4 regions of the Nostoc sp. DedQUE04 genome follow, and region 4 is predicted to be linked to each of the others. Evidence: predicted binding sites of a transcription regulator. Region 4 holds the regulator's gene; each other region holds the start of a gene.
The links. Region 4 encodes NtcA, which controls nitrogen genes in cyanobacteria. Its sites were predicted from a motif close to TNTGTANNNNNNNNTACANA; they were not measured.
Positions count from the first base shown of each region.

Region 1: RM049_RS35535 (Glu/Leu/Phe/Val dehydrogenase) is a predicted target of NtcA. The motif match lies at 2,972-2,991, and genes of this name have one in related genera.
Region 2: RM049_RS29340 (DUF3120 domain-containing protein) is a predicted target of NtcA. The motif match lies at 3,960-3,979, and genes of this name have one in related genera.
Region 3: RM049_RS13175 (DUF3155 domain-containing protein) is a predicted target of NtcA. The motif match lies at 1,979-1,998, and genes of this name have one in related genera.

Region 1 is NZ_JAVRCA010000088.1:23,325-29,085, forward strand. Features, by position in the region: gene RM049_RS35525 (hemerythrin domain-containing protein) at 1-235, shown strand, start outside; gene RM049_RS35530 (Gfo/Idh/MocA family oxidoreductase) at 338-1,459, shown strand; gene RM049_RS35535 (Glu/Leu/Phe/Val dehydrogenase) at 1,597-2,886, opposite strand; gene RM049_RS35540 (beta-ketoacyl-ACP synthase) at 3,109-4,251, opposite strand; gene RM049_RS35545 (peptidylprolyl isomerase) at 4,340-5,140, opposite strand; gene RM049_RS35550 (photosystem I assembly protein Ycf4) at 5,262-5,761, opposite strand, start outside.
Region 2 is NZ_JAVRCA010000056.1:50,282-56,042, reverse strand. Features, by position in the region: gene RM049_RS29360 (transposase) at 1-129, opposite strand, end outside; gene RM049_RS29355 (helix-turn-helix domain-containing protein) at 189-575, opposite strand; gene RM049_RS29350 (TIGR03279 family radical SAM protein) at 1,146-2,471, opposite strand; gene RM049_RS29345 (undecaprenyl-diphosphate phosphatase) at 2,711-3,535, opposite strand; gene RM049_RS29340 (DUF3120 domain-containing protein) at 3,982-4,761, shown strand; gene RM049_RS29335 (hypothetical protein) at 4,991-5,167, opposite strand; gene psbU (photosystem II complex extrinsic protein PsbU) at 5,488-5,761, shown strand, end outside.
Region 3 is NZ_JAVRCA010000015.1:44,621-50,381, forward strand. Features, by position in the region: gene RM049_RS13165 (aldo/keto reductase family oxidoreductase) at 1-361, shown strand, start outside; gene RM049_RS13170 (ATP-binding protein) at 387-1,739, opposite strand; gene RM049_RS13175 (DUF3155 domain-containing protein) at 2,027-2,344, shown strand; gene RM049_RS13180 (cofactor assembly of complex C subunit B) at 2,796-3,326, opposite strand; gene RM049_RS13185 (PadR family transcriptional regulator) at 3,379-3,726, opposite strand; gene RM049_RS13190 (DUF3611 family protein) at 4,324-4,902, shown strand; gene RM049_RS13195 (hypothetical protein) at 5,136-5,333, shown strand; gene serS (serine--tRNA ligase) at 5,435-5,761, shown strand, end outside.
Region 4 is NZ_JAVRCA010000001.1:150,328-156,088, reverse strand. Features, by position in the region: gene RM049_RS00675 (DUF3084 domain-containing protein) at 1-1,359, opposite strand, end outside; gene ntcA (global nitrogen regulator NtcA) at 1,528-2,199, opposite strand; gene fabI (enoyl-ACP reductase FabI) at 2,579-3,355, shown strand; gene hisB (imidazoleglycerol-phosphate dehydratase HisB) at 3,437-4,078, shown strand; gene RM049_RS00655 (ABC transporter ATP-binding protein) at 4,576-5,559, shown strand.

The DNA of each region.
Region 1 (5,761 bases), on a different contig from region 4:
AATTTCAGTTATTTTAGAAGAAATTAAGTCGCTTAAGCCTAATAACCCTGAATTTAGAGAAAAAATCAGTGAATTGAAGGAAACACTTGAGCATCATGTAAAGGAAGAAGAAAACGAAATTTTTCATGCTGTGCGCGAATGTATGAGCGATCGAGAGCTAACTGAATTGGGACAAGAGTTTCAAGAAATTAAAGCTAAGTTGACATCAAATGTAGAAGCTGCATTAGCAATCTAGGAATACACTTGTTTCAAATGTTTGCATAAATAGTTAGCCATAATTTCCACGTAATTAGGGCATTAAAATTACCAAAATATTCCTTCATAAAAGAGTAGAAAAATGACTGCTACAAATGGTAAGAATAAAATTCGTTATGCCGTTGTTGGTTTAGGTTGGTTTGCCCAACAAGCTGCCTTACCTTCCTTTGCCCAGGCTGAAAACTCAGAATTAGTGGCACTAGTTTCAGATGACGCCACTAAAAACGAAGAATTGAGTAAAAAGTATAGTATTGAGCATACTTACTCCTACGAAGAGTATGAGGACTGTTTGGCAAGCGGCGAGATTGATGCAGTTTATATTGCGTTACCTAATCACTTGCATTGCGACTACACTGTGCGAGCTGCTAATCAGGCAATTCATGTGTTATGTGAAAAGCCAATGGCAGTAACAGAAGAAGAGTGTGAGGCAATGATTAAAGCTGCCAATGATAATAATGTGAAGCTGATGATTGCCTACCGCTTACATTTAGAAGAAGCTAATTTACAAGCAGTTGAAATTTTGCGTACAAAGCAAATTGGTGAACCACGAATTTTCAACTCAGTTTTTACTCAGCAAGTAGAAGAAGGCAATATTCGTTTACGAGATGTTACAGGTGGTGGCACGCTCTATGATATTGGCATCTACTGCATTAATGCTGCACGTTACCTCTTTCAAGATGAACCAATTGAAGTATTGGCTGTAGCTGCCAATAACGGAGAACAACGCTTCAGCGAAGTGGAAGAAATGGCTAGCGTTATCTTGCGCTTCCCAAATGAGCGTTTGGCAACATTTACCTGTAGCTTTGGAGGAGCAAGTGTTTCAACCTATCAGATTGTAGGGACTCAAGGCGATTTACGAGTAGAACCTGCATATCCTTGGCAGGGCGAAATCAAGCATTACTTAACAATTAATGGTGAAACTCAAGAGCGTACCTTTGAGGATCGCGATCAACTAGCGGCTGAATTTACATACTTCTCTGATTGTATTCTCGAAGATAAAGATCCAGAACCATCAGGTACGGAAGGGTTGATTGATGTTTCGATTATTCAAGCACTTTACCAGTCAATTGAGACGGGTAAACCTGTGCAGATCCAAACTAGCAATCGCCATCAACGTCCCACATCAGATCAAACTATTGAGCGTCCTCCTAATGACGCGAAGCCAGACTTAATCCACGCTGCTGCACCTTCTGGCGAGTCATAATGCGATAGACCACTAGTTATGTTGTAGCGATCGCTTAACAAAAACATCGGCTATTCATAACATATAAGGGCACAACTATAATATTGTGCCCTTACATGTTATCTATTCAATTAAAAACTGCTGTCTATACCCAAATATTAAGGATAAAGACCTCTGTCAGTCAACGCCTGAGCCACTCTACCTACCCCCAGCGTGTAAGCTGCTAATCTTAAAGAAATTTGCCGTACCTCCGACTGATGAATCACCTTGCGATAGGCTTGCACCATCAAATGTTCCATTTCGCGGTTGACGCGCTCCTCATCCCAAAATACGTAAGAAAGACCCTGTACCCACTCTAAATAACTGACTACTACACCGCCAGCATTCGCCAAAATATCTGGTAACACTGTCACACCCCGCGCCTCTAAGGCCAAGTTAGCCTCAAGAGTAACCGGGCCGTTAGCTGCTTCTGCGACAATTTGCGCCTGCACCTGATTGACATTTTCTTCAGTGATTTGGTTCTCCAAAGCTGCTGGTATTAAGACATCACAGGGTAAGGTTAATAAATCTGCATTGCTAATTGGTACAGATTGCGGGAAACCAACAATACTCTTACGATTTTCAGCAGCGTAGACTTTTAATTTGGGAATATCAAGACCAGCTTCAGAGAATATTCCCCCAGCACCAGTTGAAACAGCGATAATTTTTGCGCCTGCTTCATATAGTAATTCCGCTGCGGCACAGCCGACGTTACCGAAACCCTGAATGGCTACTCGCACTCCTGCCAAAGATTTACCTCGATCTGCTAACGCCTCACGGACAATAATCATCGTGCCACGTCCGGTTGCCATTTCTCGCCCCAGAGAACCACCAATAGAAAGGGGTTTTCCAGTTACAACTCCTGGTACAGCATGACCAACATTTACAGAGTAGGTGTCCATCATCCAAGCCATCTCACGGGCAGAAGTACCCATATCTGGCGCAGGAATATCTACGGAAGGCCCAATATCTTTAATCAACTCGCTGATATAACGGCGGCTGATTCGTTCTAATTCGCCAACACTGTAGCGTTTGGGATCTATAGCAATGCCACCCTTTCCACCACCGTAAGGAATACCTAACAAGGCGCATTTCCAGGTCATCAACATTGCTAGAGCGGATACTTCGCGCAATGTCACAGCCGGATGGTAACGAATTCCGCCCTTGTATGGGCCTAAGACATCAGAGTGCTGCACTCGGTGTCCAGCGAGAACTTGTATTTCCCCATCATCTAACTTCACGGGGATGGAAACCGTAACAACTTTACGCGGGTGGCTGAGAATTTCTAGCAAACCCTGATTTAAATTTAATTCTTTAGCTGCCGCTTCTAAGTAACTACAGGCTTGGTCAAATGGGCATATATGCGCTGGAGAAGCAGGTTCTGACAGCAACAGAGATTTTGAAATCATAATTTTTCTCCTAATCACGGTATCTTTGCGAACCGGATCTCATCTGTACCTAAGCTTATCCTTTTTTTTTTGAAAAAGGATAGATTTTGTAGTTTTTGTTACAGTTTTATATTTTATATTCTGATATGTAAAAATTATTCGAAAATTACTGTTGTAGGGGCAGCTGTGCGCCCCTAAATGAAAATTTATATGTTATTGGTCAGATAGTTAAATCCAAAATTTTTACCTTGCTAACGCGATCGCAGCATTCTGTCCCCCAAAGCCAAAACTCAAACATAATACCTGTCGAATTTTACTTAGACGTGCGGCTGTAACAATATCTAAATCAAATTCTGGCTGCTGCAATCCCAAACAAGGCGGTAATATTTGATGCTTTAGCGCCATGAGAGAAAAAGCTACACCTAAAGCTCCAGATGCGCCTAGTGTATGACCTGTGCTTCCCTTGGTGGAACTAACCGCCACGCCTTGGGGAAACAAACGCTGGATTACCATACTCTCCATCTGGTCATTTAGCTGGGTAGCTGTGCCATGAGCATGAATGTAATCGATATCGCCTGGTGAGAGACAACTACGTTCTAGGCATTGTTTGATAGCAGCGATCGCACTTTTCCCTCCGGGTTCTGGTGAATTACTATGATATGCATCGTTAGTTAAGCCAAAACCGAGAATTTCACCATACACTTTTGCTTGACGCTGCTTGGCAAACTCTGCTGATTCTAAGACAAACACAGCCGCGCCTTCGCCCAAGACTAAGCCTTCTCTGTGCAAATCAAAGGGATAAGCCCCAGTTTTTGCCAAAGCACCCATCTGCTGAAACCCAGCTAAAGTTAAAGGTGTAATCGGTGCTTCCACTGCACCTGCGATCGCTTGTTGACATTGCCCAGTTTGTATAAGCATAGCTGCTTGAGCGATCGCCCAAATTCCAGTTGCACAGGCTGTCATTGGTGCTAAAACTATCCCCGATGCACCGATTTGTCTTGCAGCTGCGATCGCATTTAAATGAGGTAATGTATCTAGCCAATTTTCAAAAGAGGAAACCGGGAAATGATTCGCGTTATACATTTGCCGCGCCAGCATTTCCCAAGACGCTTGATAAGAGCGACTCGATCCAATGACTACAGCACAATCAGCTAAAGGTGCAACTAACCCAGAATCTTGTAAAGCAGAAGCAACAACCATCCGAGTTAACCTTGTCAACTCAGATGGTTGTTGATTAATCAAACCTAGAGGAAGTGGCGTAAGTTCTGGAAATGGTTGATGTAACCGAATTCCAGATTTACCAGCGATTAAATTTCGCCAGCTATCTTCTAAGCTTCCACCCAAGGCAGAAACTAAACCAATACCAGTAACAACAATTTTGACCAATTTAGGAGTTAGGAGTTAAAAGTGAGGAGTTAAGAGTTAAGAGTTTTTCCCTTGCCCCCCTGCTCCCCTGCTCCCCTGCCTTTTTCTCCTACTGTCCAGGCGTTTTTAAGTTTTCAGCACCTTGAGTGACTTTAGCAGAGTCAATGCGATCGCCTTGCTGAATTTTGTTTACTACATCAAAGCCTTGAGTGACATTGCCAAACACGGCGTAGTTACCATCCAAAAATGCTAGATCGGCTAAAGCAAAGTAAAACTGGGCAGAAGCTGAATCTGGTGATTGCGATCGCGCCATTGCTACTGCACCCTGTTTATGGGGCAATACGACGGGTTGAGCAGTAGCATCAAATGGTTTATTGTAAATTGGAGTATCTGAACCTTTTGGCTTAACTTCTAAAGGTATATAACGAGCATTTCCCGTTTTTGGGTCAATATAGCTACCAGTTCCTAGTTGATCTGCTGGAACTTTCGGGTCTTTGCTTTTGGGATCGCCCCCTTGAACTACAAAGGGTTGGGGTTCGCGTACAACTCGATGGAAAGCTAAACCATCGTACACACCCTTTTGCACTAAATCTATAAAGTTGCCAGCTGTAATGGGGGCATCAGTGCCGTCTACTTCGATAGTAATCGGCGAACCTTTAACCGTGATTACCACAGTAGCCTTGCCTTCTAGTCTTGGTAAATCTGTTATTCCAGGAATACTTTCACTAGTAGTTTGAGATACAGATGTTGCTTCAGTAGTTGTCTTGGTGCTTGCCTCGGTTGTAGCCGAGGTAGCAGTCGAGTTTGGAGAAGAGCTATTAGAAGCGACTTGCTGTGTTGAACATCCTCCCAACATCAAGGCACTGATAATCACAAGAGAAAGCAAAAATTGTGAAATTTTTAACCGCATTGCCTGTTACCGATTTAACCAAAGTATCTTATCGTTTTGAGGAGCATTGGGATTAGGGGAGAGGCGACAGGTAATAGGGAATAATCTGTACCCTGTTACCTCTACCCTCTACCCTAATTTCTTAAAGTCCTTCTAGTGATACTCCCAAAAAGCGGGCTAACTTTGCGCCTTCTGTTTCCAACTCTGTTAAAGATACCGGTTGTCCAACCCGTGTTAAGGGTATATCTCGCCGTCCTTTAATGCGTAGATAGAGGGCGCGACGGGGGTTAAGACCTTCTTTTATGTCTATTAATACAGATTGGACATCTTCTATGCGGCTATCAATCTGGATTCGGCGGTTTTTACCAGGAAACCCCCAGCGGAAGATTTTGATTGCGCCAGTTTCCCGATCGAATTCGTTGTAACCGCCTCCAACATCCAATAAAATCACTAACCACAGGTATGTAGCTAATAGCAAGCCAGCGGTACCATATAACCCCATTACTAATCCTTGGGGGACAAATACCAGTTGAGTGGGATCGGAAACTATGAGTAAATTAACTTTTAAATAACTGGATATTCCAGCCAATAGAAAGCCGCTTGCTCCCAAGGTAACGATAGTTGCCCACCAGTAGTTACTGA
Region 2 (5,761 bases), on a different contig from region 4:
AATACTAATTGCTCCAATTACTGTAACTTTTGATCCCCGATAGAAGGGGTTAAGAGAGTAAGCTCTTGTTCCAATTTGTGAACGGGCATGAGTCCTTGTTAAACCAAGTAGAACGCCAGTTTCGTCCAAAAATACTAAATTTTCTGGCTCTATATGTTTGACCTTTTCCCAAAAATCTAATCTTAAATTCAGGATTCTCTCCGTGCCTGCTTGGGTACTCCGCTTTGTTTTTTTTTCCGATTTAATCCTAATTTCTGTAACGCACGACACATTGCACTTCGACCTACGAAATTGCCAGTCTTGTCTGCAAATAATTCACACAATTCTATCAATGTTGCATCTGGATGTGATGCAACTAATTCTGTCAACTCTATGTCAGCATTTGTTAGATGACTAAATTGTGGCTTTCCTCGCGGCTTGGATTGTAAATTTCCTTCAACTTTTTGTTGTTTTACAAGCTTTTGGACTAAACTCTTTGAGACGGAAAATATATTAGCTACTTTCCTGATTGAGATGTTTTTCTGAAGATGTGCCGCAACTATTTTTTCTCGAAGCTCGACAGAGTATGACTTCATTTAAAAGTATTTATATTTTAATCTAGTGTACCTCATAACAGACGGAAGTGCTGTAAAGCCCTCACCCTAAATCTCTCTCCCAAGCTTGGGAGAGGGACTTTGAAATTGGCTCGGCTCCCTTTTTGCCAAAATTGTGAGAACGGGTTGGCGGATGAAGACAGATTTTGTATTTGTGCAATAAGTCTAATTATTACTCTTGACGATCGCCAGAGTTAAACTAACAATAATTTTTCACGAATTTTTCCAGAAATTTTTAGATAAAATAAGATAATAATTTCAACAGTCGCAATTGCAATCACCAAAATTTATTAAATGTAAAGCAATATTTTTAGATTTATTTATGTTTAATTAAAGCTTATTAATTTTGTATTTAACATTAAAATCTTTGGATACAAAAAAATTGCTTTGAGTTGAAAAGCTTAAAATTATACTGATTCAAAAAACGTTTATAACAGATAACCACACCCCCAAAGCATTTTCTTGACAAGAATAGGGATCGGGGGTGAAATTTTGCTATGTACTTCATCCACCTGGAAACTACTATAAAACTAAAGGACTAACAAAAACAGCTTAAAGAATACAAGTATTGATTAAATCTTCAACTCCTCCTACTGGTAAAATTTTTGTCTCCAGTTTGCAGGCTAATTCTTCAATACTCATATCATCTAAAAATACTAATTCACCATGTTTGAGCATTACATTTGGTAGTAAAATTCCGTCTCCCAAATCTTGTCCTTGTAAGTTCAATAGCAAATCATGACCCGTTAGTAATCCCGTGACAGTGATACTCTGTCCCCAATAATCACTACATAAAGCACGCATATTTACTTTTAATCCTTCAACAGAATTTAACCGTTTCAAGATAGGTTCAAAGGCATTTTCTACTGCGTTGCCTACTACCCAAGTTAATTTTCTCTGAGGATAAACTTTTGGCGGTAGTAATTCTGTTGCCGCGGCTGCAAATTGCTTGATAAACAACTGAATTGAACCAACACCATTATCAATTTGGGGATACTCTTCATATTCAGATTCGCTCGGTAATTCTTCACCTGCAATCAAAAACCACTCATCAGCTAACCAAGCGACGTTAGAGGAAAACTTTTGACGAAATTGTTGCGAGAGTATTCGCACTTGAGAAATCACTTCTTTCGCTTTTTCTTTGGTTACGGGTGTAAGTTCGTCTTCTGGAGGCCGAAACCTTGTCAATCCGACTGGCACAACTGCCACCGATGCCACCGTAGGCACTTCACCAGTATGAAAGGATGCTAAGTCTTTTAAGGTTTGCTCTAGATGTTCACCATCATTTATACCAGGACAAACAACTACTTGAGCATGAACTTGTAGCCGTCTTTTTTGAAACCACTTGAGTTGTTGCAAGATTTGTCCTGCACGGGGATTTTTCAAGAGTCTAATTCTAACTTCCGGCTCCGTGGCATGAACAGAAACATACAACGGAGATAAGCGCATTTGTTCAATCCGCTGCCATTCTCTTTCTGGTAAATTGGTCAGGGTAAGATAAGAGCCGTACAAAAAGCTTAAGCGGTAATCGTCGTCTTTAAAGTACAAGCTGGTGCGCTTACCTGGTGGTTGTTGGTCGATAAAGCAAAAAGGACAGCGGTTATTACACTGAATTAAGCCATCAAATAGGGCAGTTTCAAATTCTAGTCCCAAGTCTTGGTCGTAATCTTTTTCGATTTCCAAGCTATGAGTTTTACCAGTAGCGTCTAAAACTTCTAATTCTAAAATTTCATCAGCACACAAAAACTGATAATCAATTAAATCGCGGGGACGTGTACCATTGATTGCAACGATCGCATCCCCAGCTTCAAAACCAATCTCTGCGGCTATTGAGTCTGGAAGAACCTTGGTAATTCGGGCAGGATGAATGGTAGTCATGGGGAATGGGGCATAGGGCATTGGGCATTATAGCGTTTCTTAGTTGAGTTTAATACAGACTTAACCTCAGCCTCTTCCCTAGTCGCGTTGGGGAGTAAAATTTAAAGCCTCTCTCCTAAAAGGAGAGAGGAATGGAAGTGAGGTTAGATTGTATTACATACAACCGAGCGATCGCTCTAGTCATTTGCTTTGGACAAAGGACAAATGACAAATGACTAATGACTAATGACTAATGATTATTATCCTTTCCAACCTGCTGCGATCGCTAGTAAGATTGCACTACCGAATGCTAATCTATACCATACGAAGACCAAAGTGTTTTTGGTTGCTAAGTATTTGATCAAAAATGCAATTGATAGGTAGGAAAAAATCAAGGTTGAAATAATTCCTACAATTAACAGTGCAACAATGTTATCTGGCAACTGGTGAGCTTGAAACAATTTGAATATTTTCAAGCTTTTGTACAGCGTCGCAATGGTAAGAGTTGGAAACCCTAACAAAAATGAGAATTTTGCTGCTGTAGCGCGTTCTAATCCTAAAAATAAGGCAGTTGTCAACGTCGAACCAGAACGAGAAACGCCCGGAATCAAGGCAAGTGTTTGTCCCAATCCAACCAAAATACCATCCTGAATCTGCAATGACTCAAAACCGCGCTTACGAGTGCCAATTTTTTCTGCTAGAGCTAGTAAAAGTGCCATAATAATTGACATGATGCCAATAATTAATGGACTCTCAGGTAAAATATCTTTCAAAAGGAAGCCGAAAATTAAAGCCGGCAGTGTTCCGACGACAATACCGACAAGAATCTTCCATTCTTCGCGTTGCCAGTCTTTGGCTTTTAGTGCTTCGATTCCACCTTTGACAATACTAGAAATCAGCGACCAAAAATACCCCACAATTGCGATAACGCTGCCAAATTGAATTGCGTCAACAAAATCTTTAGAACCTAGTTCTTTCCAACCAAATACCTTGGTAAAAATTATAAGATGTGCAGTACTACTGATTGGTAAAAACTCTGTAATACCTTGAACAATACCTAAAATAAAAGCTTGAATAAACTCCATATACAATTAATACCTTTTTCGTGTGATAGAGATCGTGATGAACATTGTTTGGCTGAGTTTAGCTGATGATGTTGCTTTATATACTCTCTATTGCACCCAATCTTGTAGAAAACTCAATTTGACCGATCGAAAACATCATCGAAGACGCTGACTATGTTCTTACACCCACCTCAATAAGTCAACGCAATTTGAAAAATTCATCAAATTTTAATATTTAGCAGACTCATAGCAGCTGACTTTTCACCTCTGTGTAATCCCTTATTTATAAGGAACTACAAAGGAGTTCTGTATCAGTGGAACTTTAATGGATTCGTCTGGCGCAGAATGTTTTGTTTGGTTTGCACCAGCGCTTGTGGAAATTTTAGTATAATTACAATGCCCCAGGGGGGGATTTGAAAATGTGATATCTTAAGTAAAATAAAGTTTAGTAACAAATATTAAAAACTTTGATTAATAATACACTGTCTTCCTACAGCGCTTCTACTCCTTGTATTGATACTGAGTTGGATTTAGCTGATACTGCGCAAAACGGTATCAGACAATTGGAATCTACACTTTCCCTTTCTTCCTCTTTACCCTTATCTCCTTCTACCCGACAAACTTGGTTAGTGTTTGCAGCAGCGGTGTTTTTGGTAACAGTGCCAGTATTTATAGAAGCGCCAATAGTGCGATCGCTACCAAGTCTGAGTTTAGCGCTGACAGGATTTTGGGTGTGGCTCAGTTTTGCCTTAATGTCACGTCCTGCAACTTACGTCTGGGGCGATTTGCTCTTGGGGTTTAGCTGGAGTTGGTTAGCAGGAGCGATTTACTGGGGTTGGTTACGTTGGGAACCTTTATGGCATCTGCCTGTGGAATTTATCGGTTTACCGTTTGCTTGCTGGTGTCTGGCAAAGAATTGGGGCAAGGTAGGTAACTGGTTTTATTTAGGTTCTTTACTCGGTACAGTTTTAACAGATGTATATTTTTATATAGTAGATTTGATGCCCTATTGGCGGCAAATTATGAGAGTAGATGCAGATGTAGTACCGCAAATCTTACAAAATGCTCTCATACAAGTACAAGCACCTTGGGGACAAACTTGGGCGATAATTCTCGCCGTAGTGCTATTAACAGTAGGAATTTCAGCTTTAGGTCGAAATCAAAGACACTGGTATGCCTTTGGCGGCGCAGTTTTAAGCACAATTTTGGTAGACAGCCTATTTTTGTTAGCTGCGATCGCAGCGTGAAGAAGGTAGGAGACACTATATAGGAATCCATTTTGATTCGGAGAAATTATTTGCGTAGGGAGGGAACAGGGAACAGGGAAGAAGGAATAAAAGTGTACTGAGTTTTTTTCAAAAATCAAATACGAGTCTTATTATATGTTGATGTTGCAATGAGCGTGTGGGCTTCTCTTACTGAAACTTTTCCCAGCCCAATCTACGGCACATCAAAAATGATACTGTAGATGATTAATTAGTTAAGAAATATTACATAAAAATCGATCGGCATCAAGTCTTTTTTGGCAAGGTTTTCGATCTTAGAAATCGTGCAGTTTTGTGTCTGCTTGAAAGGTAGAATCAGCCACCCCGAAAAGATTTCGTCAAGCAGAGAATGCTGCTGGAATCGTCGATGTAACGCTATTGCAGCCATGCAGGCACTCTTTCCACGATGAAAATTTTTGGCAAAAGTATAGTCAAACCCAGTAACGGTAAATATTGTGGATATTAATACGCTGTATATTAGTTTCTGATGACTGCTGTGTTGACTAAGCTATCAGCTTTTGTCCTTTGTCCTTTGTCCTTCGTCCTTTGTCAGTTGTCAGTTGTCCTTTGTCCCTTGTCAGTTGTCCTTTACAAATGACCAATGACCAATGACCAATGACCAATGACCAATGACTAATGACTAATGACTAATAACTGTTGTTAGCTTAAAACTTTTATTGCTGTTTGATGGAAAGAGGTAGAAAAATCGTGAAAGGATTGGCGCGTTTATTAACAGTGTTTAGCTTGTTACTTAGTTGCTGGGGATGGTTGGGAACAACTCAGATAGCCCAAGCTGCTAGTTTCAACAGTTTTGCTTTTCCCCAAGTCCCAGTTCTGGCAATTGAGCGGCAGAATCGGGCAGACGCTAAACTAAGAACGGAATTTGGTAAAAAAATTGATTTGAATAATACCAACGTCCGAGCTTTTCAACAGTTTCCAGGGCTTTATCCTACCTTGGCTAAGAAAATCATCACCAATGCTC
Region 3 (5,761 bases), on a different contig from region 4:
AGAGGCGCAAACGATCGCAGAAATCGTCTGCGTGCAGAATCAGTACAACGTAGCGCACCGAGAAGATGACGCTTTCATTGACGACCTCGCAAAGCAGGGAATTGCTTATGTGCCGTTCTTCCCGCTGGGTGGGTTCAATCCGTTGCAATCGTCAGCCCTCGATGCTGTCGCAGCATCACTTGGAGCTACACCGATGCAGGTCGCCTTGGCATGGCTGCTTCAGAGATCGCCGAACATCCTGTTAATTCCCGGAACGTCATCCATTAGTCATCTGCACGAAAACACCAAAGCGGCAGACCTGCAACTTTCACCGCAAACGATCGCACATCTCGACGCGATCGCTACAACTGCGGTTCAGTGAAAACATTATTGTCCAAGGCTAAAAACTAATTCTCAACTTCCGGCAACCAAATAATAAATGTAGTTCCTGGCGCATTGGGTGAAGTGAATTTAGAGTTGATTGCAGGGCTGAAAACCTCAATTTCACCCTGCATTTGCTCTATTAATTGTTTAGCGATCGCTAACCCCAAACCTGTACCTGGGATTTCTGTTTGCGCTTGTACTCCGCGATAATGCCGTTCTCCAAGATGTTTTAAATCTTGGGGTGGAATGCCGGGCCCGTTATCACTAATAACTATTCCCTGAAAATTAGCTTTTTCTTGCCCCGCCTGAATCAAAATTTTGCCACCAGTGGGAGTGTATTTCAAAGCATTATCAATAATATTAGTTAACACCTCTCGTAATGCTTTGACATTGGCACGTACTAGGGATGAATTCTCTTGAATTTCAGTTATTAGTTTTAGCTTTCGCTCTTGGGCGATCGCTTTGGCTGATATTAATAATGGTTCTAATATATCTGCTAGGGAGCAGTCAACTGCTTTATCTCCCGTTCCTGGTAATAATAACGGAGGTTTAGCATCTTTTTGGATAGTTGCTTCTACAAATACTTCTTCAGGGAGATGTAGTGGTGCTAAATCTGCCTCTGTCAAATCAATTACTTGATCGAATTGTTGCAGCAATTCTTGGAGGCGATCGCTTTCTCTGACAATACTATTTGCCACATCCCGGTTAGCATCTGTTGGTCGTAGTCGTTTCAATAGGAGTTTGCCAAAAGTCCGTAACGCCGTTAATGGGTTACGAAACTGATGCAACAAATTATCCAGCAAATCTCGCTGTTTTTCTTGGAGAATTTGTTGCTCGCGCAACTGTTGCTCAAACCATGCTCGCCGCTGATCTAAAATACAAGCGATCGCTAATGTTTGGGCTATCCGTTGAATCTGACTTTGTTCGTGTTCATTCCATACCCGATCTTTCCTACCTGTCACTAATAACCCCATCATCACACCCTCATAAATCAAAGGTAAAACAATTTGGTTGCCACTAAGTAGGTATTCCTCTTTGAGATCGGGTTGAGACGTATCTGGTATCTCAGACTCCCGTGACGAAGTTGGAGATTCTGAACCTGCTGTCAATAACCTTCCCTGTTGATTGGGTAATATAAACGCCTTTCCAAGTTGAAGTTGCTTGTATGCCGTCGCTTCAATAGTTTCCTCTCCTGGCAGCAATAATGCTGTTTCCGGGTAAATCACCACAGGAATCAGTTTGGCATCGCCAGAAGGAGTATCTACCAATTCTTGTGTTAAGTACACAATACTTAAAGTTGCTCCTAGCCCTTGGGTTAGTAGCGCTATTTGCTCTCGACACAAAGCAAGAAAATCAGAACTGGCAGACATTAACATTTTTTAGCTTTTGCTCAAGATTATAGATTTTGAGGCATGATGTAAGAGAGGATACTTAATTTTTACCTCACTCATTTCATCAAGCTTAACTAAAATCTTCAAAAGAGATGGTTTGTACTAAGGAATTATATTCTTAGGTGATTTTATTTTCTTGATGTTTCAAAGATATTAACTTTCTTATATTAAAAGGTTAAAAACTATTGATATTCTGAACTAGAACCTATATAATGACGACGGATTTTGTAGCTATCACTACAATCTATAGCTTGAAAGAGGAGGACAGTATATTGGCAAGGAGACGCAAAAGGAAGAGTCGTCGTCGTCAGGAAGGACGGCGTATTTTGGAACACGTGCCTCAATATAGCATCGAAAGTGGCGAAGAAAAGCCAGTAACAGCAGCGAGAAGATTCATTCAAGCTGAAGGGATTTTGCCACCAGCGTTGCTACTTGTAAAGCGAAATGAACACACTACAGATCGTTATTTCTGGGCAGAAAAGGGACTGTTTGGTGCTCAATACGTAGAGGAAAACCATTTCTTGTTTCCTAGTTTGAGGGTGTTGGAACCTTCACCAGGTCAAGAACCTCTTGCTTTAGCTAGTCGTTGAACCATAGATGGTCATCTTGGGCATTGAATGTGGCTCCTGACTATTATTAACTGGCAAAATTGCTAAGTTTATGCAAAATTTAATTTTTTTTTAGTTTGTAGCTGATTTGCCAGGAAATCTAGTCCAGGTAGTTGGAAAGTGAAGCTGTTTCAAACCATGCTAGATTGCATGGATTGATACTAATTTGATGATGCAAAAGGGAGTGGGTATAGAGCCAAGCGCGTCTAAAAAGAAGAGTGAAGTTGCGCTCTTATGCCGTAGATGGTTAAAGCTTGCTCTGTCAATGAATTTAAGTTAATGAATTTAAATTTTTTCCCCACGACCAAAGTCGTGGGGAAAACTGACAAAGCAGCAGTCTTGATTTTCTCCTGACTACTTTCCATTGCCTGCATAGTAGGTTAGGTCAGAAGTCTGCATATCATAGTTAAGAGATGGTCGCAACAATCAACAATTATTTCCCAGGCTTGAGCTGTAGAGTCCTCTGCAACTCGCTGAGTTCATCTCGATGGGCAACTACAGCAATCTTACTTGAGGAGGTTTGTTCGCTCTGAGTTGTTTCTACTTTGAGCGATACCTTCTCAAGTCTTCCAGATTTTTTCCAATAAAATAGACCACTTAAAGGCGACAGCAGTACCATCGCCAGAACAAGGGTACTCAGGCTAGGAAAAAGCAGGGATGTCACCAGAGATAGACAAACAATGCCAGTCGCTGCTAGGAAAGTTAGAAATATGGCTAAGAACCAGCTGGGACGAACATTACCTTCAAAAATTACCTGATTTTGTTCTCGGTCTACCGTTGCCACTCGGTAAGACCGCGATCGAAAATACTCTTTTAATTGAGACATTAAAACAGCTTCATCTTGCTCAGATACTAGGTGGGCTATTTCTGTGCGGTCTTTAGTCGAGGCACGAATAAAGAAAAACAGCCCAACCGATAACAACAAGGTTAGCAGGAAGGTAGATGGCAGAATAGCAGTATCCATAACTAATTGTTAGTGTTTGACTGGAGGAGACTTATTCATTATCAATGATTCGTTACTTTTTCCTCCCGTTGATGTAGTCAAGCCATTGAAAAGCTAAATCCTGAGCTTGAACTTGCCATTCAGGAGAAACTTGGTACATCCGCCTGGGGCGCCCCCGTCCTTCGAGTTTCTTCCAATATCCAGTGATTGCCTTTTGGTCTTCTAGAAATTTGATTGCACTATAAAGTACGGTATCTGAAAGCCGATAGACGGGATACTCAGTTTCTAATTGCTCAATCAACTCGGTTCCGTAGGATTCACCTTGTAATAAAACAGACAGTATGTAACAAACTGCTAGTTCTTGACAAAGGTAAGTTGGCGGAGGATTCTCAAAAAATTGATATATATCCTCAAGTTTCATGGTTAGTGAATGGCTAAAAAAAATGCCTTAGGGTAAAGTCTACAATCCTTGTAGCTAGTATACAGTGCTACTACTACGCGAGTAATACATATAAAGCTACTTAGACTAGATATCTATTGCGTAAACATCAAACAATTACCCACGCCTGTGAAGTTGTGGGGCGAGTTTGCGAGTTTTAGGGGCACAAAACAATGTACCCCCACTCAAGCTCGATACGGTGTGGTGAGGAGCGAACAGACAGTGAGAGACTCAGTATCTTGGTGTTAACTGATGCCGAGCTGCTTAAGCAATAAAATGCCATCGAAGAAATTTTACAGGTAAAATGCTATTTTGTCTGTAAAGCTTAATAAACACTTTGTTTTACAGTGATTTTCCCAATGCAAATTCTAAAATCTTAAGCTAAGGGATATATCTGAGATCGAACTGCTACGTCGGTAGACATACTTAAACAGTAACCATTTCTGATTTCCTCGATCGCAGAATTTCTTGTCTTATTTGACAAGTGTGATAGTAAATTTATCAAAGAAGGCGCTAAACTCCCTTCGTCCTCTCCTCTTCGCCTTCCTTTATCAAGCACCCAGCATATTAGCGATCGCTATGTCACAAACTCCCGATGCCCCATCATCTTCCTCAACTCTTAGGGCAATTGCCCAAACTTTTCGCCTTACAGGTTGGATTAGCTTCTGGATTCAGCTAGTACTAGGCGTTGTTTCTAGCATAATTGTGCTGCTGTTCGCCATCTTTAATCAAAGAACTGGCAGTCCTAGTAATAATCCTGGGACTGGCTTTGGCGTATTTTTAGCAATTTGTGGACTGGTTGTTTTAGGTGGGGGGATTTATTTAGCTTACCGTTACACGAGAATTGGCAAGCAATTGGAATCCTCCAATCCCAGCAACCGCCCTCGGAAAAGCGAGACTGTGCAAGTATTACGCTTAGGTGTGTGGGTGAATTTAGGAGGAACGCTAGTGACTCTTTTGGGAGCGCAAGCGATCGTTGGAACACTGGTAGCACGATCCATATCTCCGCAAGCGATAACTACCCAATTTTTTGACCCTACCCGGATTATTAGCGGTCTAGATATGCTTGTAGTACAGGCAAACACCAACACTGTCTCAGCCCACTTTGCAGGGCTGGTGGCGTCACTTTGGTTACTCAATCGCATTAACCGACCGTAGAAAAGGGAGTCAGAAGAAAAGGTAATAGTCAAAAATCAGCAATTCTTTTGACTTCTTTTCTCCTCTTTTTCAAAAGTTGTATGGCAATAATTCAAATATGTTGATTGTACTTTTCCGAAATTATTAAATTACTGTGTGAAGAATAATACCAGTTTCTTACGTTAGCACCCATCTAAAGAGTGATATTAGAACCGTTATCAAGGTGAATTAATTTTTATTGAAGGTCTGACACTATGGAAAAACTAGAAATATGGAAGTTTGGTATACAAGTACTTTTTAGCACATTGATGATTGGATTATGTAGTTCCCTAATCTTTCTGGAACGCGATAATAGCCAAAACCAGGCAGTTTACTGGAGTGGTTTATCAGGCGTACTTGCCTACTGGCTAGCCTCACCTGCAAACACTCAGGAATCTAGAAAATCAGAATAATACTAAATTTAAATGGTTGCTTTTCTGCTCACACAAAGCCAAAATCAGTATATGCTGATGTGTTGGCAGGTAGATAATAGGCTAAAAACTGAGAAAAATCTGTGCTGGATATCAAGCAAATACGGGAAAATCCCCAATTAGTTCAAGAACGATTGAATAGTCGTAGTGGTAAATACGACATCGAACCGATTTTACTGTTAGATCGGCAACAACGGGAACTTGAGGGGACGCGCAGTCAACTCCAAGCTCGGAGCAACGAAATTGGTAAAATTGTCGGCCAGAAGATTAAATCTGGGATCAATCCTCAAGACCCAGAAATTCAAGCTTTGCGGGATGAAGGTAACTCTCTTAAAGCGACATTGAGTCAACTCGAACCCCAAGAAAAAGACCTCAAAGCTGAAATTGCTCAACTTGTGTTGGCACTTCCG
Region 4 (5,761 bases):
AAAGCGCAGAAAAGTCCCCTCTACTTGCACATTTTCGACAATTCCGGCATTACGGGCACGAAATTGGGAAGCAGAAATCAGTATTTCTAGCCGCTGCTGTAACTGATAAGATGTCATGGTTTGGGAATCAGCAGTAGTCGTGGCTAACACCGTGCCTCCCGAAAAAACCAGTTGATTCTGGGCTGTATCCGCAAAAAATTCGATCTGCTTTTCTCCCCTGACGTAATTACCAGCAGAAAAAATTCGCACGACGTATTCTTTACCATCGCCAATTTGCTTGCTTAATTGATCGACCCGATCCTGGGTCACGCGCAACAGCTCTAAGTTTGCCGAATTTGCACCAGGTTCGCTTAATTCGAGGTTGGCGTTGCGATTGGCTTCTTGTAAAAGTTGTACCACTGCCTGACGAGCAGCGGCAGGTTGAGTAACACGAATTACAGCAGCGGACAGAACTTGACCGCGAACTAAAGCCAGCTTACCCAAACGCAGGTCGCGGTAGGACTGATAATATTTTTCCAGTCTGGCAACTTCCTGTTCTAGTTCCTCCTGTTGTGCTTCCAATTCTTTGAGGCGCGATTCCCGTTTGGCAATCACTTGCTCTCGTGCTGCAACTTCTACGTTACGCTTTTGAATCAGTTGATCCAGTTGAGCAATTTTTTGATCGCGCGCTTCTATGGCTTCTTGACGGTTAGCAAGTTCGCGATCGCGTTTTTCAATTGCTGTTTTGGCTTCGTCAATGGCTTTTTTCGCTTCTGCATACAGTCTTTGACGTTCTGTTTTCAAGAGTTCAACTGCCGCCTGTAGCTGTTTTCTCTGATTGGAAACGCTTTGCAACTCAGCTATGGCTTTTTGGTACTGAGTTACAACTTGTCCTAGCTGGCCTTGAGTGCGTTGGAGTTGAGTTTGGGTTTGGGCTTGTTGACTAATGGTACGGTTCAGCTGGGCTTGCGTTTCCCTCTGTTTGGCATTCGCCGCCTGCAAAGATTGATTAATTGCCTGCAAGTCTTGTTGTGCCTTTGCTTGGGCAATTCTTGCTTGATTTAGCTCACCCTCTACCTGACTTTTCTGCGTTTCTGCGGTTTTTAGCTGTTCCCGCTTCTGTCTGAGGTCTGTTTGAATATCTTCTAACTCAAAGACTCCTTTTCGCAAACCTTCGTCAGCAGCGAATAAAATCCCTAACGTTGATGCTGAAATCAAACCACCAGTAAAAATTGTTACTAGTACGGCGGTATTTTTTGGACGAAGCTTAAAAAGTGAGAGGCGGGCTTTGCCAACTCGTGTGCCGATGCGATCGCCCACGGTGGCAATTACGCCTCCCAGAATCAAAATTGCTGCGATGAGGATGTATCCGGTGGTCATCTTTAGCTACCGAAATCCTTCCTGATACAGCCTACTACTTTTAAGCATTGTCTGGAAAGAAGTGGAAATTGGCAATAGCTGAAATTATTCAATTTTAGATTTACCTCTAGCTATTAGTGTCATTTTTCAAAATAGAACACGCGCCGATTCCCCTTTCTCCAATTGTTTTTATGTGAACTGTCTACTTAAGGTAACAGGTTTATGCACAGTAATCTTCTTTTTGTGGATAGAAATCATTTTTTTCTCACGCAAATCTCCCAGTAGCCTAGTAACGGTAACACGAGTTGAACCAATTGCCTCTGCGATCGCTTGATGAGATAATTTCAAATCAATTGTGATCCCATCTGCACAAGGAACGCCAAAATCCCGACAAAGAATTAACAAAAAACTCACCAACCTAGAACCCATATCTCGGTGAGCAAGAGTTTCAATCATCATCTCTGTTTGTAAAATGCGCGAAGACAGACCTCGCAGCATTAACATTGATAATTCTGGATTTTCCTTGAGTGCTTGTTCCACTTGTTCAATTGGTGCTGACAGTAATTCCGCAGGCGTAAATGCAACCGCATGGTAAAACCGATCCGACTTATTTCCTGTCAGCAATGACAATACACCAAAAACACTATTTTCCCGCAGCAACGCTACCGTTATTTCCTCTCCTGCCTCGTACACCCTGGAAAGTTTAACAGCACCTTTCAAAAGAAAATAAACTCGTTCGGCAGGATCGCCAGGAAAAAAGATCGTTTTATTGCGTTCAAACGTTTCCACAACTGGCGGAAACGCCCCGGTCGCCATCTGACGAAAAACATTTGCTAGGGCTTTATCTTGTGTCACGATCATCTCCCTTCCCCTACCCAATGCCGGAAAAACAAAAACTGATTACCTAAGAATACACCCGAAAAATGAATAAAGCACCGTCAACCTTTCTGTACTTTCCTATACTCCAACTAATCTCTTCATAACTCTTTGTTTATAATGATACATAATTGTTGATCCTTTCAGCTACTAATTGTTGATAAGTACTTCCAATAGCTATATTCAAAAGGTTTTTTGAAGAACAAATAAAGATATCTTGAGAATATCTTTATAAAAAATCAAGGTTTTTGTCACAGCAAACACCCTTAGCAATATTCATTTTTGTCAAGCCTGTATAAAACAAAGACAAAACGTGCCTCAGATTCTAGTATGCTCCTAATGATCGATCGCATTAACAATTTATATGCTAAATCTGACTGGAAAAAATGCCCTTGTTACAGGTATTGCCAATAACCGCTCGATCGCTTGGGGCATCGCCCAACAACTGCACAAAGCTGGAGCAAACCTGGGTATTACTTACCTGCCGGATGAACGCGGCAAGATGGAGAAAAAAGTCGCGGAGTTGGTAGAACCTCTTAACCCCAGCTTATTTCTTCCCTGTAATGTCCAAGATGAAGACCAAATTAAATCTACCTTTGAGACAATTCGCGAACAGTGGGGAAAGCTAGATATCCTCATCCATTGTCTGGCTTTTGCCAGCAAAGACGATTTAAGTGGAGATTTTAGCCAAACCTCTCGTTCTGGCTTCAACACCGCCTTAGAAATTAGTACTTACTCACTAGTGCAATTAAGTGGTGCAGCGAAACCTTTGATGACAGAGGGAGGTAGTATCGTCACCCTGACATATTTAGGTGGTGTTAGGGCAATCCCCAACTACAACGTTATGGGAATTGCTAAAGCGGGTTTAGAAATGAGTGTGCGTTACCTGGCTGCTGAACTAGGGCCGCAAAATATCCGCGTGAATGCCATCTCCGCAGGCCCCATCCGTACATTGGCATCTTCAGCAGTGGGTGGAATTTTGGATATGATTCATCATGTAGAAGAAGTAGCTCCCCTACGACGCACCGTCACTCAGCTAGAAGTAGGCAACGCTGCGGCTTTCTTGTGTAGTGATTTGTCCAGTGGGATTACCGGACAAATTCTATATGTAGATGCAGGATATGAAATTATGGGAATGTGACGCGATAAAGTTAGGAGTTAGGAGTTATGAGTTATGAATTTTTAACTCCTAACTTCTAACTCCTAACTCTTTTCACTCCCCATGCAAACAACCAATCGCCAAGTTAATTCAAACTACGATCGCCTAACTGAAACTTCTCGGATTGCCACTGTTCACCGCACTACTGGTGAAACTGATGTGCAAGTTACCATCAACCTGGATGGTAGAGGAACTTGCACAGCAGGAACAGGCATTCCGTTTTTGGATCATATGTTGCATCAAATTGCCTCCCACGGGCTGATTGATATAGATGTCCAAGCCAAGGGAGACTGGGAAATTGATGACCATCACACCAACGAAGATGTAGGCATTACTTTAGGGCAAGCTTTCAACCAAGCACTAGGCGACAGAAAAGGCATTGTCCGCTTTGGTAATTTTCTTGCACCACTGGATGAAGCCTTAGTTCAGGTAGCGCTAGACTTTTCTGGACGGCCTCACCTCAGCTACGGCTTGCAAATTCCTACTCAGAGGGTAGGAACATATGACACCCAACTGGTGCGAGAATTTTTTGTGGCTTTGGTGAACCATAGCCAAATGACACTGCACATTCGGCAACTGGATGGTATTAATTCCCATCACATTATTGAAGCGACATTTAAAGCCTTTGCAAGAGCAACACGGCAGGCGGTAGAAATTGACCCCCGACGTGCTGGCTTTATTCCCAGTTCTAAGGGAGTTCTATGACAGGAGTCAAATTGAATATTGGGATTAGGCATTGAGCATTGGGCGAATGGCACTAAGAAAAGATAAAACCCCTGCTAGGGCTGGGTGTTGGGGGTAGGGTGTAGGGTGTAGGGAAAAAGTAAGAAAAGTACAATCCTCGTGCGAACATCAATGAACTTCTTGCTCACTACACCCCACACCCCACACCCCACACCCAAAAGCCTTACGAATAATAGGTTTGCCGTTAACAAGCGTGCCATTCGGCATTGGGCATTGGGCACTTGTACTGAGTTTCGACTGCGCTCAACTATCGCGTAGTCGTAAAGCCTGCGGCATAGCTACGCTTCGGGCGCAGCCTCTTCAAGAGTTGTATTCGGCATTGGGAAAAATCCACCCTTGTCTTCCCAATCCCCACTCACCAGTTTGAGCTAATTGACACACTCGTTTGTGATGGTTATTATCAGCCTACCGGGTAATTTTTAATTAATACCAAGCTGATAAATAGTGATTTAACCGAGATGAAGTCTGTTGCAGATGACCCTAATTCTCAACTTAATACGACAGACACTCCGCCAGTAGTCCTAACTTCTGAGTTGCGAAAAGTCTATCGCACTGGTTTTTGGCTAAATCAAAAAGTCGTATCTCTCAAAAACTGTTCTTTAACGGTTTACAAAGGCGAAACCTTTGGGTTGTTGGGGCCTAATGGCGCTGGTAAAACCACCCTTTTAAAATTGTTGCTGGGAATTATTCATCCTACCTCTGGACGGGGATTATTATTCGATAAGCCAATAGGCGATCGCAGTGTTAAGCAACATATTGGCTATCTGCCAGAAAATCCCTATTTGTATGACTATCTCACTGGTTGGGAGTTTTTACAGCTTGCTGCTGGGTTATTCCAAATTCCCCAAAGTGTCCAACGCCAGCGCATTCCCCAACTATTGGAATTAGTAGGTTTATCCCAAGCTGATGCCCGTAAAAAGCTTTTGCGCCGCTATTCCAAAGGAATGCTCCAGCGTGTTGGTATGGCACAGGCGCTAATTAACGAACCAGATTTGGTTTTTCTAGATGAACCAATGTCTGGTCTCGATCCGGTGGGACGCTACCAAATGCGAGAAATTATTCTGGCGCTCAAAGCTGCTGGTAAGACGATTTTTTTCAACAGCCACGTTCTTAGTGAAGTAGAACAGATTTGCGATCGCATTGCCATCCTCGCTCAAGGTGAACTAATTTGCTCTGGTTCCCTCAATGAACTCTTAGGCATAAATGACACATATCAAGTAAAAGGTCAAGGTGGTGACTGGGAAATTCTCAAAAAATGGATACCCACTCTCATATTTGAGCCTGATGGTTCCTGGCACGGTACATTACAAGATGGTTACTATGATTTTCTTGCCAGTCTTCGTCTTATGGAAGGTAAAATTATCGCCATTAACTTGTCACGTCAATCCCTAGAAGAATTTTTTATTCAACAGATCCAAAGAAAAAACAACCCCTTAAATTAGTCTTGTTGCCAAATAGTAAATTGTCGACTGGCTTGAAGAACAAAACCCAAAATTCTGCCTTTTTGAGTTCTCTTTGCCAACACAATCTACAAAAAATAAAATTCCGACATTTTTTCAAGGTTATTTGTATTTATTTAATGAACTTGTTCCTAATTTTAGTAGTCCCTTACTACTCATCACAGATTTTAAATGTCATCAAATT